3 regions of the Marinobacter nanhaiticus D15-8W genome follow, and region 3 is predicted to be linked to each of the others. Evidence: predicted binding sites of a transcription regulator. Region 3 holds the regulator's gene; each other region holds the start of a gene.
The links. Region 3 encodes FliA, which starts transcription of late flagellar genes. Its sites were predicted from a motif close to CTAAAGTTTNNNNNNNNNNNGCCGNTAA; they were not measured.

Region 1 (4,412 bases), 1.8 Mb from region 3:
CATTCGGTATCTATGACCAAAACACAGGCGAAGAGCTTTCACTCTTCACCGGTGGAACTGACGTCAACACCGGCGTTACCATTTCGTTCGACCTCGCTACCGGTGAGGCCACGAACCTGACCACCGAGGAATCTGCTGAAGTGGGTTCTACCTTCGGCTTCTATATCGACAACGGCGACGGTAACAAGTACTACTCAGATCCGGAGATGAACGATGGCTTCGATCCGGCCCTGATATACGATACCGTCGGTACCTCAGGTGAAGGCCTGTTCGGCTCCAACCTGGTCGTTGCCTTCGAAGACCAGGAAGCTGGCGACCGTGACTACAACGACCTAGTCGTTGGTCTGACCGACGTGGAAGCGGTGCCCGAGCCAGGTACCCTCGCATTGTTCGGTATGGGTCTGTTGGGCATGGGTGCTGCTGCCCGTCGCAAATCCTAAGCGACATACCCGAGATCCGTAACTTGTGCTCCGACCCGCATCCTGCGGGTCGGCGCTTTTCTGGGTTCCAAAAAACTGATCCAGTTCCGCCCCTCTTTGCCTGTTTCCACTAGACCCGGAACTGACCCACCAATTCGCGCAGGTTTTCGCCCAGGCGAGCCAACTCCTCGCTGGCTTCGTTGGTTTGGATTGTTCCAGTATCGCTGCGCTGGGCGGCTTCAACGATTCGCACGATATTGCGATTGATTTCCTCGGCAACCTGACTTTGTTGCTCCGACGCCGTCGCAATCTGTGTGACCTGATCGTGGATCGTACCCACCGAACTCTCGATTGTGCGCAGTGCGGTGGTCGCATGGTTGATCCGTTCGACCGTTTCGCCGGACCGGTTCTGTGAGGTCTTCATGCGCTCTACCGCCGCTTTTGACTCGGTCACGAAGCCTTCGATCATGCCCCTGATCTGGTCTGCCGATTCCGCGCTGCGACGAGCCAGTTGACGCACTTCATCCGCGACCACCGAGAAACCCCGCCCGTGTTCGCCGGCGCGAGCCGCTTCGATAGCCGCATTCAGTGCCAGCAGATTGGTTTGTTCGGTGACCGCATGGATGACGTCCAGCACTTGCTGGATATCGTCGGATTTTTTCGCCAGGGCGCTGATACTGCTCGCCGTATCCTCGATTTCCTCAGACAACTGATTGACCGCTGCCTGGGCCTGGCCAATGGTCGCACCGCCGTCCCGGGCGAGGCGATCGGCATCGGAAGCGGCGCTTTCCACTTCATTGGCATTGCCGGAAATCTGCTGGATCGTGGCCGCCATCTGGTTGATGGCCGAGGCAATCTGGTCGGTCTCGGAACCCTGGGCCTGGACCGATGCGCGGGTCTCGACCGATACCCGGCTCAGTTCTTCGGCAGCTGACGCCAATTGATCCGTTGTGGCGCCCACTTGCTGGATCGTGTTCTGGATCCTGATAACGAACGCGTTGAAGCGACGGCCCAACTCTGCCAGCTCATCGTTACCTTCATCAGGCAGTCGTTGACGCAGGTCGCCTTCGCCTTCCGCGATCTCACGCATCGTAGTGCTTACGCGCTTGATCGGGGCGGTGACGCTACGCCCAACCAGCAGGCCGATACTCAGCGCGATGAGAACAACGACGACCGTGATAATGGCGAAAAAGCTGATGGTACCAGCGATATGTGACTGGACCTTCCGTTCAGCGGCCGATAGGGCCGCCTGGATGTCGGTGGTGTAGACGCCGGCGCCGATCATCCAGTCCCACTCCGTGATCAGGGTAGCGTAGGAGACCTTCTGTTCGACGTTTCCTGTTCCGGGGTTTGGCCACTCATAGGCATGGAAGCCATCCCCGGCTGCTGCCTTGAAGATGTCGGTAATGAGCTTGCGCACCTCCGGTTTGGTTGTCGGGCCCTCGCGGCCGGGGTCCGGGCGGTAGGCGAGATTGAACACGTCGCGTGTATAGGCGAAGACATAGTTGCTGTCACCAAAGGTCATCGCACGGAGTCGCTCACGGGCTTCCTGCTTGGCTTCTTCCTGGTTGAGTGATGGATCGTCAATGACGTCCTGAACGACCGAGTAGGCCGTTTCCACGACGTTCTTTAGTCCTGCCTTCCGGGCCTCGAGCAGGTTTACGCGCAGCAGATCGATTTCTGCTTCACCATCCTGCTCGATCTGGTTAACGGTGAACCAGGTAATAGTGAATGCGGTCAAAATAACGGGTACCAGGACAGCAATGAGCAGTCGGGAACGAATACGCAAGCGGTTAAATAGGTTCATCAGTAGATAATCCGATCGTTGAATAAACTAATTAGTTGTTGTCTGACTCTTGTTATCGGCAGCGCCCGCTATTGCTCCAGCGTGAAATGTAAAAGGTTGTTGCACGAGCAACCCTCGGCGGGCCAGGTTTTATCCAGGTTCAAGCATCGATACGCCTTCAGTTCTAGACCTATAGAAACTCAGTCGTCAGCGCGTATGCCGTTGCAGTTGGCATACGCCAATCTATACACGTGCGATAGCGTTAAACTGGTCCAGCAATAAAAACTAACTAATTCAGATTATTGATAGCTTTAGGTTATTTTGGAGGTGTAAAAGAGCATTCATATAAGTAAGCGTCGAGGTGTGTTTTTTCGTGGATATGCCCAGAAGAGTGGAATCGGAATTTCTATCCGAGCGATCGTCGGTACATCGGTTGATGCGGGATTTGCTGGAGCAGGCGGACGTCCGGATCGGCGGTAGCCGGCCCTGGGACATGCAGCTGCTGGCGCCGGGCGTGCCGGAGCGGGTGTTCGCCGGAGGAAGCATGGGACTGGGCGAAAGCTATATGGACGGCGATTGGGAGGTGGAGCAGCTCGACGAGTTCTTCAACCGGGTCATGCGGGCCCATCTCGAGCAGAAAGTCAGGCCATCCACCGTTATATGGCAGGCCCTGAAAAGCCGATTCTTCAACCGCCAGAGCCTGAAACGGGCCTACCAGGTGGGCGAGCAGCACTATGATCTGGGTAATGATTTCTATGGCGCCATGCTGGACCGGCGCATGACCTACACCTGCGGCTATTGGAAGGACGCCGAAACCCTCGACGAAGCGCAGGAAGCCAAGCTGGAGCTGATCTGTCGCAAGCTCCGGTTGGAGCCGGGCATGCGGGTGCTGGATATCGGCTGCGGTTGGGGCAGCTTCATGGCGTATGCCGCCGAACACTATGACGTGGAATGCGTCGGCGTGACGATTTCCAGGGAACAGGCGGCCTGGGCCAGGAAGCAGTATCCCGATCTGCCCCTGGAATTCCGCCTGCAGGACTACCGGGAAGTCAACGATACCTTCGATCGCATAGTCAGCGTGGGCATGTTCGAACATGTCGGCAACAAGAACTACCGCACCTTCATGGACGTCGCCCACCGCTGCCTGGTAGACGGGGGGCTGTTCCTGTTGCATACGATCGGCAAGAACGAACGCAAGCCCTACACCGATCCCTGGATCGACCGTTATATCTTCCCTAACGGCGAGTTGCCCTCAGTCGGCCAGATCGGTGATGCCGTCGACAATCTCTTCGTGTTGGAAGACGTCCACAATTTCGGCGCCGATTACGATCGCACCCTTATGGCCTGGTACGAGAACTTCGAGGAAAACTGGCCACGCTTTGCCAAGCAGTTGGGACCGCGGTTCTACCGCATGTGGCGTTACTACCTGCTGTCCTGCGCCGGGATTTTCCGTGCGCGGGATATCCAGCTGTGGCAGTGGGTGCTCTCCAAGGGCGGCGTTGAGGGTGTCTATCCCCGCGCTGTCTGATCATCACTAGTCCAGAAAAGCCAGCAACTGGCCGTCGCTGCCATAGACGTCCGGGCGGTAGGTGATACGGCCGGAGGCGTCTGCCTCGGCCGTCCAATAAGCCATCAGGATATACACACCCCGCGACAGGTGAACGTTTTTGGATTCCCCGGAAGCCACGGCCGATTCCAGTCGCTGTTGGAGGTCGGGACCGGCATGCCGGAACAATAATCGCGTGAGGCTCATGGCATCCTCCACCCGGACACAGCCGGAACTGTAGAAGCGGCTCTGGCTCTCGAACAGGCCAGCTGAAGGCGTGTCATGCAGGTAGACGGCAAAGGGATTCGAGAAACGAATGGCCACCTGGCCGAGCGCATTGCCGGGCCCGGGATCCTGTCTCAGGCGCAGGCCAAGGGGATTGCTCCAATCCACCTCCGACTGGCTCAGTTCGTTGCCTTCCTGGTCGTAGACGCGCATGCCCCGTTCGCTCAGGTAGAACGGGTTGTTACGGATCGAGGGCAGGGCATCCCTTAGGAAAATGCTGCGGGGCATGTTCCAGTGTGGATTGACCGTGACATGGGTGATCACTGATTTCAGTTCCGGGGTTGCCCGCCTTGGTTTGCCTACCTGGGCACGGCCACGGTAGATCAGCTCGCCATCCGCGTAAAACTCAAGCCTCGCCGCGGCGATATCCACCAGC
Region 2 (4,412 bases), 1.2 Mb from region 3:
TGTTGAGTTGGGCAATCAGCGAATCTGCGGCGCTAAATTGAGAAACCAGCCGTTCTTGGTAGGACGTCATCCGCTCTTCCAGAGCTGCACGGTCCTCCGCAATTCGCTCCAATTCCGTTTGCAGGCCGTCGGTCCTGCTCTCGAGAACGCCGTCTGCACCCAAAATATCAGTAACCAGATTAACGGTTCGTTCACCAATACCTTCTACGAAAGTGATAGACCCCCTCGATCCGGTCGTCTCGCCCGTAACGCGGACCTGGAGTCCAGCCGGTCCGGAGCCTGAGCCCTCCAAATAGAGAACCTGGCCATCACCACTTGCAGCTCGTCCGCCTATAGTACCCGCGACATCCTGACCAACCGTGCCAGTTGCAACCGAAAGGCCCAGTTCCGAGCTGCTATTGGTATCGACCTTGGTCAGACTGACGTTCGACTCACTACCGTATTTGTTCGAGGTGAAGTTGAAAGTTCCGGTACCCCCGTCGAATTCGACCTTAACCGACTGCCCTTTGGCGCTTAATCCCGCACTCGAGTTCAACTGCGTTTGGATTTCTTCCGCCAGAGCCTCCCGCGTGTATGTTCCTGCGGTTAGCTTGATACTTACTGAAGTCGAGCCGTCTACCTCAAATGTGAGGTCGTCGTTATCCGTATTGATCGTCACATCACCGGAGCCCACATTTGCGCTCTGCAACCGCCCTTGTGTCGCCGCCTGGGTTATTTCAATCGCGTAGTCGCCCGGCTCAGTATTCAACCCGCTCCTTACAAACTCTACTTGCGGATCGGTCGCACGGCCTTGCTCGGCAAATAAAGCAGTCACATCGTCCGGGCTGGACTTTAGTTTCTTCTCGAACGTCTCACGGTCAAACGACAGGCCTCCCGTTTTATAGTCTGTCGTGATACCCACATCGGCCAAGGTTCGAACGGATGCATTCTCAAGACCTGGCACTACGCGCGTAAGAACGTTGCGGAGCTGGCTCTGGATATTCCTGACCGTGGCGTCGCCAGACAGCAGGCCGCCTTGCCCTGTTTCGGCGTTGAAACCCGCAAGCCCATCGATGGTCTGCTGCAAGGCATTGAATTTATCTACGAACGCTTGAACCCGATCAGCAACCGCGCCTGTGTCTTGCTCCACTTTGACAACAGAAGTAGCGCCTTCCTCAGCGACCTCGAACGTCAAACCATCGATGACATTCTCGATCGAATTAGTGGGTCGGGTGATCGCTATGCCATTAACTTGCACCTTGGCATCTTTCGCAGCGACAGTTTCTGTCAGATTCTGATTCTGGGAATCGAAGGCAAACTTCGAAAGCCCCATACCATCGTCCAGGGACCCATCGCTATCGCTCACAGTGATAGAGATAGCATTGTCTGTACCGGTTTCCTCGGCAGACATAACCAAACGGTACCCATCACCAGTGTCGATGATGCCAGCCGTTGCCCCGAGGCCAGCCTCGTTTATCGCGCCGGCCAACCCCTGAAGGGTGTTGTTAGAGCTATCGATCACAATGGACTTGGTCTCGCCGGCAACATTCAGAGTCAGCGTGCCGGAACCGATTGCCGTACTGTCTTTGTCCTCGAAGCTTCCAGAAGCTAGCGACTGTGCCTGAGCCAGGCTATCCACTTTGACTGTATAACTGCCTCGGCTTGCCTTTGTGCTATCCACGCTTACGGCAATATCGTCGTTGGAGGTTGTCGCCGAAAAAGACTTCAGGTTATCGGGAGAACTCAGTTGACGCATGGGGAGGCGCAATTCTGTTATTGCGCTACGCAACGTGCCATAGGCAGAAATCAAGGCTTCTGCACGCTGCTGATTAAAATTAAGGCGATCGGTAGCCGGTTTCCTTTCCGCAGCTACAAGCTGTTCCACCAGATCCGAGTTGAGGACCCCAGAACCTATACCGAGTGACGAAATACCTGCCATATCGAAAGCCTCCCCGAGAAGGCGCCATAATCCATTTGTATGCTTATCGGCCGAAAGCGGCAAATCTTTGCCCCTCACGCCGTCGAATTTGTAACAAAATGTTGAGCGTCGGACTCACTTCCTGGTCGCCCGAAACGCGAACACCGCCGGCTCCTCGCGGAGGCGGCGGTGCTGAAATACCGCTATTTAACGTCTGGGTAAAACCGGCAAAGGCACTACACTTCGATGTTAAACAACGTCAGCGGTTCTTCCTGCTGCAAATTTTCGGCCAACCTCAGAGCCACATCATCAGGAATTTGCCGAATGACTTGGTCTGTCTGCTGATCGACAACGCGCACAATGGTCTTTCCAGAGTCATTATCCACTTCAAACTGCAGGTCACGCTGGACAGTCTGAACAAAGTCATTCAATCGGGAGACGGCTTGGTCGAGCGACTCCCGCTGTGTATCGCGCTGCTCCTCCAACCGATCGACCCTGGACTGGGCTTCGCCGGAAAGTGCAACAGAAACACCGGGTTCCTGGACTCGAGCGGAAGGCTTGTTTCCTTCTGCCTGAGGTGACGCAGACGCCCGAGCCGGAGCTTGCTCACTGGAGCGAACCAGCTTCAAATCCGGGCTGTTCAGGTTTACGTCATTCATAGCTCACCTCGCTAGCATGTCACGGCGGAAAGCCGGTCCCCGAAGGGGACCGGCCATTACCGCTCTACCCCTATTACTGCAGGAGGGACAGAACCTGCTGCGGGCGGGCGTTAGCCTGCGCCAGGACAGAGATACCAGCCTGCTGCAGAACCTGGGACTTGGACAGCTTCGCAGTTTCAGCGGCGAAGTCTGCGTCCAGGATCCGGCTGTTTGCAGCGCTCAGGTTCTCTGAGGTCGTCTGCAGGTTGGAGATGGTGCTTTCCATACGGCTCTGAAGGGCACCAAACTTCGCACGCTGCGAGTTCACCGCGTTCAGAGCAGAGTCAACAATGGCGATGGCGTCAGTAGCACCAGAAACCGAAGTGATATCCAGCTCTGAAACCTTTTCCAGATCAGAGACCTCTGAAGCAGCGGTTACAACTTCACCCGCAGTAGTCGCAGAGAGGCTGAACGAACGGTCTGAGTCGAACGTAACTTCGCCGGTCAGAGTCAGTTGTTCACCGTCCGCAGTAACACTTTGACCACCCATCGTCACGGCACCTGCCTGAGCACCGTTTGCCGTAATCGAGATGTTTTCGCCCTTGGCGTTCGTCAGAGTGATGCCGGTAGCATCATCATTTACCTGAGCAGTAACACCTGTCTTGGACGTTGCATCGTTGATCGCCGTCACGGCAGCGCTAAGCGCGCTCTGGCCGGTGCCCGCACTCAGCGAGAAAGAAACAGTTACCGCGTCCGAATTATCCGATTGAATATCCAGGCTGTATGCGCCACCAGCTGCAAAGGTTGCGTCAGCTGAAGTACGAGCGGAAGCCGTGACGCCAGTCACATCAGAGATGTTGTTGACCTTCTTGGCCACATCCGCAGCGCTATCGCCCGCCGCAGTGTCAAAGGTATCGGAACCGAGAGCACCGTTAACAGTGACTGTTTCCGCCGTAGCAACCCTACCGACCGCATCTGCGGTTGCTGAAGCCGCAGCGCCGTCTACGCGTTGCAAGCCGTATTGGTTCGTACGGAAGTCAGCAGTGGTGGCAGAAATGGTCTCGTTGGCGTCGGCTCCAACCTGGAATACCGCAGTTCCGAAGGAACCATCAAGAAGCTTCTTGCCGTTAAACTCAGCTGTATTGGCAATACGGTCAAGCTCGGAGACCAACTGGTTCACTTCGTCTTGCAGCGCCTGACGGTCAGAGGCTGAGTTGGTTTCGTTGGCAGACTGAACCGACAGATCACGGACCCGCTGGAGGATGTCACCGGCTTCACCGAGGGCACCTTCAGCTGTCTGGGCCAAGGAAATACCGTCGTTCGCATTTCGTTGTGCAACGCTCAAACCATTAATCTGGGACTGGAAACGGGATGAAATTGCCAGACCTGCCGCATCATCTTTTGCAGAGTTGATGCGAAGACCAGACGAAAGACGTTCGAGCGCCTGGTTTGAAAGACTCTGTGACTTGTTCAGTTGGTTCTGTGCGCTAAGGGATGCGACGTTTGTATTGATACCGAGAGCCATGATGCTTCTCCTAAAACCTATTAAGTTTCTCTTGGAAGAGGTCTGGCGCCCGTTCTCGTTTATTGGGTGCGCCGCCCTGCTGTAATGCTTAGCGGCGCATCCCGGGAATCCTTTAGGTGGGCTTAGCGTTTTTATTGTTAAGTAATGTAAAACCGAACCCAATCCACCTTAATTATTTGAAAAATAAAGGTTTAATAAAACGCGAAATTAGTCTTGCTGTGATCGTCGTCGGGAAAAAAAGCGGCAATCGCTTTCCTCATCCCAAGCCAATGTTTTGGCGCCTCATCGAGCACGCGTTAAACACAACATCTATTTTTCCCTTATTTTATATAAACTTAGATAAAAAATTAAA
Region 3 (4,412 bases):
GTGACCACCGACCGCTACCGTGTCGCTGCCCATGAACAACTGTTCGTGTTTGGCCGTATCCTTAACGTGCCGGTACGCGTCGTTGACGAAAGCCACACCCTGGACCAGATCCTTGACGATCTCTCGGACAAGCGTTTGGTTCTGGTCGATACTGCCGGCCTGACCCATTCAGACCGCGGGCACCAGGAGCAGCTTGAGGAACTGGCGTCCAGCTATCATCCGATCAAGCCGTACCTGGTGCTGGCGGCAACCAGCCAGCCGCGCATTATGAAATCCACATGGCATTGCTATAAGATGGCCAAGCCTGCCGGGTGTATCATGACTAAGCTGGATGAGGCATTGACCCTCGGCGAAGTCCTGGGATTTGCCATGGAAACGGGGCTTCGGGTGGCCTACTACACGGATGGCCAGCGCATCCCTGAAGATATTCACCCGGCGCAGTCAGTGCCCCTGGTGCGACTGGGCGTAGAGCGGCTGCGTGAGGCTCGGGAGACGGCTATGGTTGCAGCAGGAGCCTGAATCAGGGAATCTTCGACAGTGTCGTATCGAGACCTTGAAAGGCTGGCTCATGGCCGGCAGTCAACAATCAACAATATCGTCGCGAGAGACCGTATCCGGCATGAGTAAACCACACCCGGTTCAGGTAATTGCCGTATCCGGCGGCAAGGGGGGCGTTGGCAAGAGCAACGTCTCAGTCAACCTGGCAATCGCCCTGGCCCAAATGGGGCGTCGTGTTGTCGTTCTGGACGCCGATCTGGGACTGGCCAACATCGACGTACTGCTGGGCATCACTGCGCATCACAACCTGGCTGACGTGCTGTCGGGCGAATGCGAGCTGCGGGAGGTCCTGGTGGATGGTCCTGGCGGCATCAAAATCGTGCCTGCCTCCTCCGGCACCCAGCGCATGACCCAGCTCACCGCTATGGAGCATGCGGGTCTGATCAATGCCTTCAGCGAGCTTGGCGATCAGATCGACGTACTGATCGTCGACACCGCGGCGGGGATTTCCGAGGGCGTCGTCAGTTTTCTCCGGGCCTCGCAGGAACTGTTGCTGGTAGTCTGCGACGAACCCACATCCATTACCGATTGCTACGCGCTCATCAAGCTGATGAACCGTGATTATGGCGTCAACCGTTTTCGCATCCTGGCCAACCAGGTCCGCAACGAGCAGGAAGGCAAGCATCTTTTCGGGAAGTTAACCCGCGTAACCGAGCGCTTCTTGGATGTTGCGCTACAATATGTGGGCATGGTTCCTTACGACGAAGCCGTCAAGAAAGCGGTACAGCGGCAGCGTGCCGTGCTCGATGCCTATCCGCGGGCCAAAGCGTCGCTAGCGATCAAGGCCTTGGCGCAGAAGGTCGACAACTGGCCGTTGCCGTCATCGCCCCGCGGTCACCTTGAATTCTTCGTCGAGCGTCTGGTGGAAGCCTGAGGCGTAACCGACTGACGGATTTGACGGTCATTTATTCTCTGGAGTCTCCGATAGAACCAAAGGCTCCCTGATTTGGGCAATCCGGATTCATGAAGTTGGCAAAAGGCCTGGGAATCTATCACCAAACCAGCGAACGCAAGGCCCATGACCTTGTCGAGCAGCATGCGCCGCTGGTTAAGAAAATCGCGCTGCATCTCCTGGCGCGTTTACCTGCCTCTGTGCAGCTGGAAGATCTCATGCAGGCCGGCATGATCGGGCTGCTGGAAGCTGCGCAGAAATACGAGGCGTCCAAGGGCGCATCGTTCGAAACCTACGCCGGTATCCGTATTCGGGGCGCCATCTTGGATGAGATCCGCAAGGGCGACTGGGTACCGCGTTCGGTTCACCGTAATTCCCGTCGTATCGCCCAGGCCATCAAGGCTGTAGAAGACCGGACCGGGCGCGAGGCCATCGACGCCGAGGTGGCTGACGAGCTAGACATGTCCCTTTCCGAATACCACGCCTGCCTGGCAGATTCTAACGGTGGCCGACTTTTTAGTCTCGATGAGCTAAATGAATCCGGCGAGGTGCCGATAAACGAAGAAGACGCTGTTCCTGATGCACCGTTCGAAGCGCTTTCGTCTGAAGGTTTCCGGCGCAGCCTGGCGGACGCGATCACCAGTTTGCCGGAGCGCGAGAAGCTGGTACTGAGTCTCTACTACCAGGAAGAGCTCAACCTGAAAGAGATCGGTGCAGTGATCGGCGTGAGCGAGAGTCGGGTCAGCCAGATCCATAGCCAGGCGGCGTTGCGCCTGAAAGCGCGGCTGAGCGGATGGCAGGCCGCCTGAGTAACCGGATCGCACACGCGTAACGTGCTCATACGTAAAGTGTAGTTTTTGGTAACGGGCGCTTTACAGATCGCGCCCAGCGGACAGAATAGGCAATGCTTCGAAAGTGCCAGGCTGGTGAAGTGCATCCGTGAGGTGGGAGGTGCCAGCTCCCATAGACGCACTACGCGGGTGGCCAGGGCCAAGAGTCGTTGCTATTCCCGGCATTAATGAGTGGAGGTCCAATTGGACAAGAACATGAAAATCCTGATCGTGGACGACTTTTCCACGATGCGGCGGATCATCAAGAATCTGCTTCGCGACCTGGGCTTTACCAATACCGACGAAGCGGATGATGGCAACACGGCGTTGCCGATGCTGAAAAGCGGCAAGTACGATTTCCTGGTGACCGACTGGAACATGCCCGGTATGTCCGGATTCGAGCTGTTACAGGCCGTTCGCGCCGACGACAGTCTTAAGAATCTACCGGTGCTTATGGTGACTGCGGAAGCCAAGCGCGACCAGATCGTTGCCGCGGCCCAGGCCGGGGTGAACGGTTACGTGGTTAAGCCGTTCACGGCGGCTGTCCTGAAGGAAAAGATCGAAAAAATCTTCGAACGTATCCAGTCCTGAGTATCAGAGCGCCATCATGGGCAATCCAAAGAACAACACCGGTAAGCTCGACCCTGAAGTCGTCGAGAAACTCCAGCTTCAGGCTGGGGAACTCAAGAATATGGTGGATGCCGGCGACTACGCGTCGGCGATGCGCCTGATCAATGATCTCAACGAGGTTCGCGACCAGAGCCTTTACCGGGAAGTGGGTCGTTTGACCCGAAGCCTCCACGAAGCGATCCGTAATTTCCAGATCGATCCGCAGAACGCAGAGCAGCAGGAAGCCCTGTCTAAGATGTCCGACGCCTCGGACCGCCTGACCTATGTCGTGCAGATGACCGGTAATGCGGCCAATCGCACCATGGACCTGGTGGAAGAGGCGATGCCCAAGGCCAACGCCATGCGCGAGCAGGCCCAGGCAATACGGGAGGAATGGCACAAGCTGCGCCGCCGCGAAATCGGACCGAGCGAGTTCCGGGAACTCTACCAGCGGATCGATAACTTTTTCGAACATACCGCCAACGATGCGGAGCTGCTCTATGGGCACCTCTCTGAAATCCTGCTGGCACAGGATTTCCAGGACCTGACAGGTCAGGTTATCCAGAAGGTGACCACGTTGGTCAAGGAAGTTGAAGAACACCTGCTGAGCCTTGTGGTCATGGCCAGCCATGTCGATCAGATCACCGGAACGGTCCACGAACTGGGCGAGATCAAGGAGAGTATCGAGAAAGGTGAAGGGCCCCAGATGCGCGCTCAAGAGCGCGAAGATGTCGTCTCAGGCCAGGATGATGTTGATGATCTCCTGTCTAGCCTTGGTTTTTGATTGAGGACACCGTATGGCGTTTGATGCTGACGAAGAGATTCTCCAGGATTTTCTGGTAGAGGCCGGTGAAATACTGGAAAAGTTGTCCGAGCAGTTGGTCGATCTCGAGCAGAACCCGGACGACAGCAATCTCCTGAATGCCATCTTCCGGGGTTTCCACACAGTTAAGGGCGGTGCGGGCTTCCTGCAACTTGAAGCCCTGGTCAACTGTTGTCACTCGGCGGAAAACGTCTTCGATACCCTGCGCAATCATAAGCGCCGGGTGGATTCGGAGCTGATGGACGTGGTTCTGGAAGCGTTGGACAACGTTAACTCGATGTTCGACCAGGTCCGTAACCGTGAAGAGCCGACGCCGGCCGATCCGGCCCTGATTGCGGCCCTTGACAAGCTCGCGCTGCCTCAGGGCGCGGATGAGCCTGTCGAAGAGGCGCCCGTCGAATCAGTGGAAGAGGCCCCTGAAACTGTCGAACGCCCGAAGGCTGATGACGGCGATATCACCGATGACGAGTTCGAGAAGCTCCTCGATGCCCTTGAAGGCGAAGATGATGGAAAGTCGGGCACGGCTGAGTCGTCTTCGGGTGATGATGAAATTTCCGACGACGAATTCGAGCAGTTGCTGGACAACCTCCATGGCAAGGGCCAGCACGGCGGTGCGCCACAGGCTGCTGCCGATGACAGCAGTGTTGGTGCCGCGAGCGGCGGCGACGACATCAGCGACGACGAATTTGAATCCCTGCTG

Region 1: the regulator FliA is predicted to act here: its motif matches at 2,279-2,306, upstream of RE428_RS06900 (methyl-accepting chemotaxis protein).
Region 2: the regulator FliA is predicted to act here: its motif matches at 1,962-1,989, upstream of fliD (flagellar filament capping protein FliD).

The regions. Positions count from the first base shown of each region.
Region 1 is NZ_AP028878.1:1,531,956-1,536,367, forward strand. It holds gene RE428_RS06895 (PEP-CTERM sorting domain-containing protein) at 1-440, shown strand, start outside; gene RE428_RS06900 (methyl-accepting chemotaxis protein) at 550-2,226, opposite strand; gene cfa (cyclopropane fatty acyl phospholipid synthase) at 2,642-3,733, shown strand; gene RE428_RS06910 (L,D-transpeptidase family protein) at 3,740-4,412, opposite strand, start outside.
Region 2 is NZ_AP028878.1:2,076,314-2,080,725, reverse strand. It holds gene fliD (flagellar filament capping protein FliD) at 1-1,918, opposite strand, end outside; gene RE428_RS09375 (flagellar protein FlaG) at 2,134-2,556, opposite strand; gene RE428_RS09370 (flagellin N-terminal helical domain-containing protein) at 2,630-4,060, opposite strand.
Region 3 is NZ_AP028878.1:3,311,026-3,315,437, reverse strand. It holds gene flhF (flagellar biosynthesis GTPase FlhF) at 1-519, shown strand, start outside; gene RE428_RS14700 (MinD/ParA family protein) at 620-1,432, shown strand; gene RE428_RS14695 (RNA polymerase sigma factor FliA) at 1,522-2,259, shown strand; gene cheY (chemotaxis response regulator CheY) at 2,485-2,871, shown strand; gene RE428_RS14685 (protein phosphatase CheZ) at 2,888-3,673, shown strand; gene RE428_RS14680 (chemotaxis protein CheA) at 3,687-4,412, shown strand, end outside.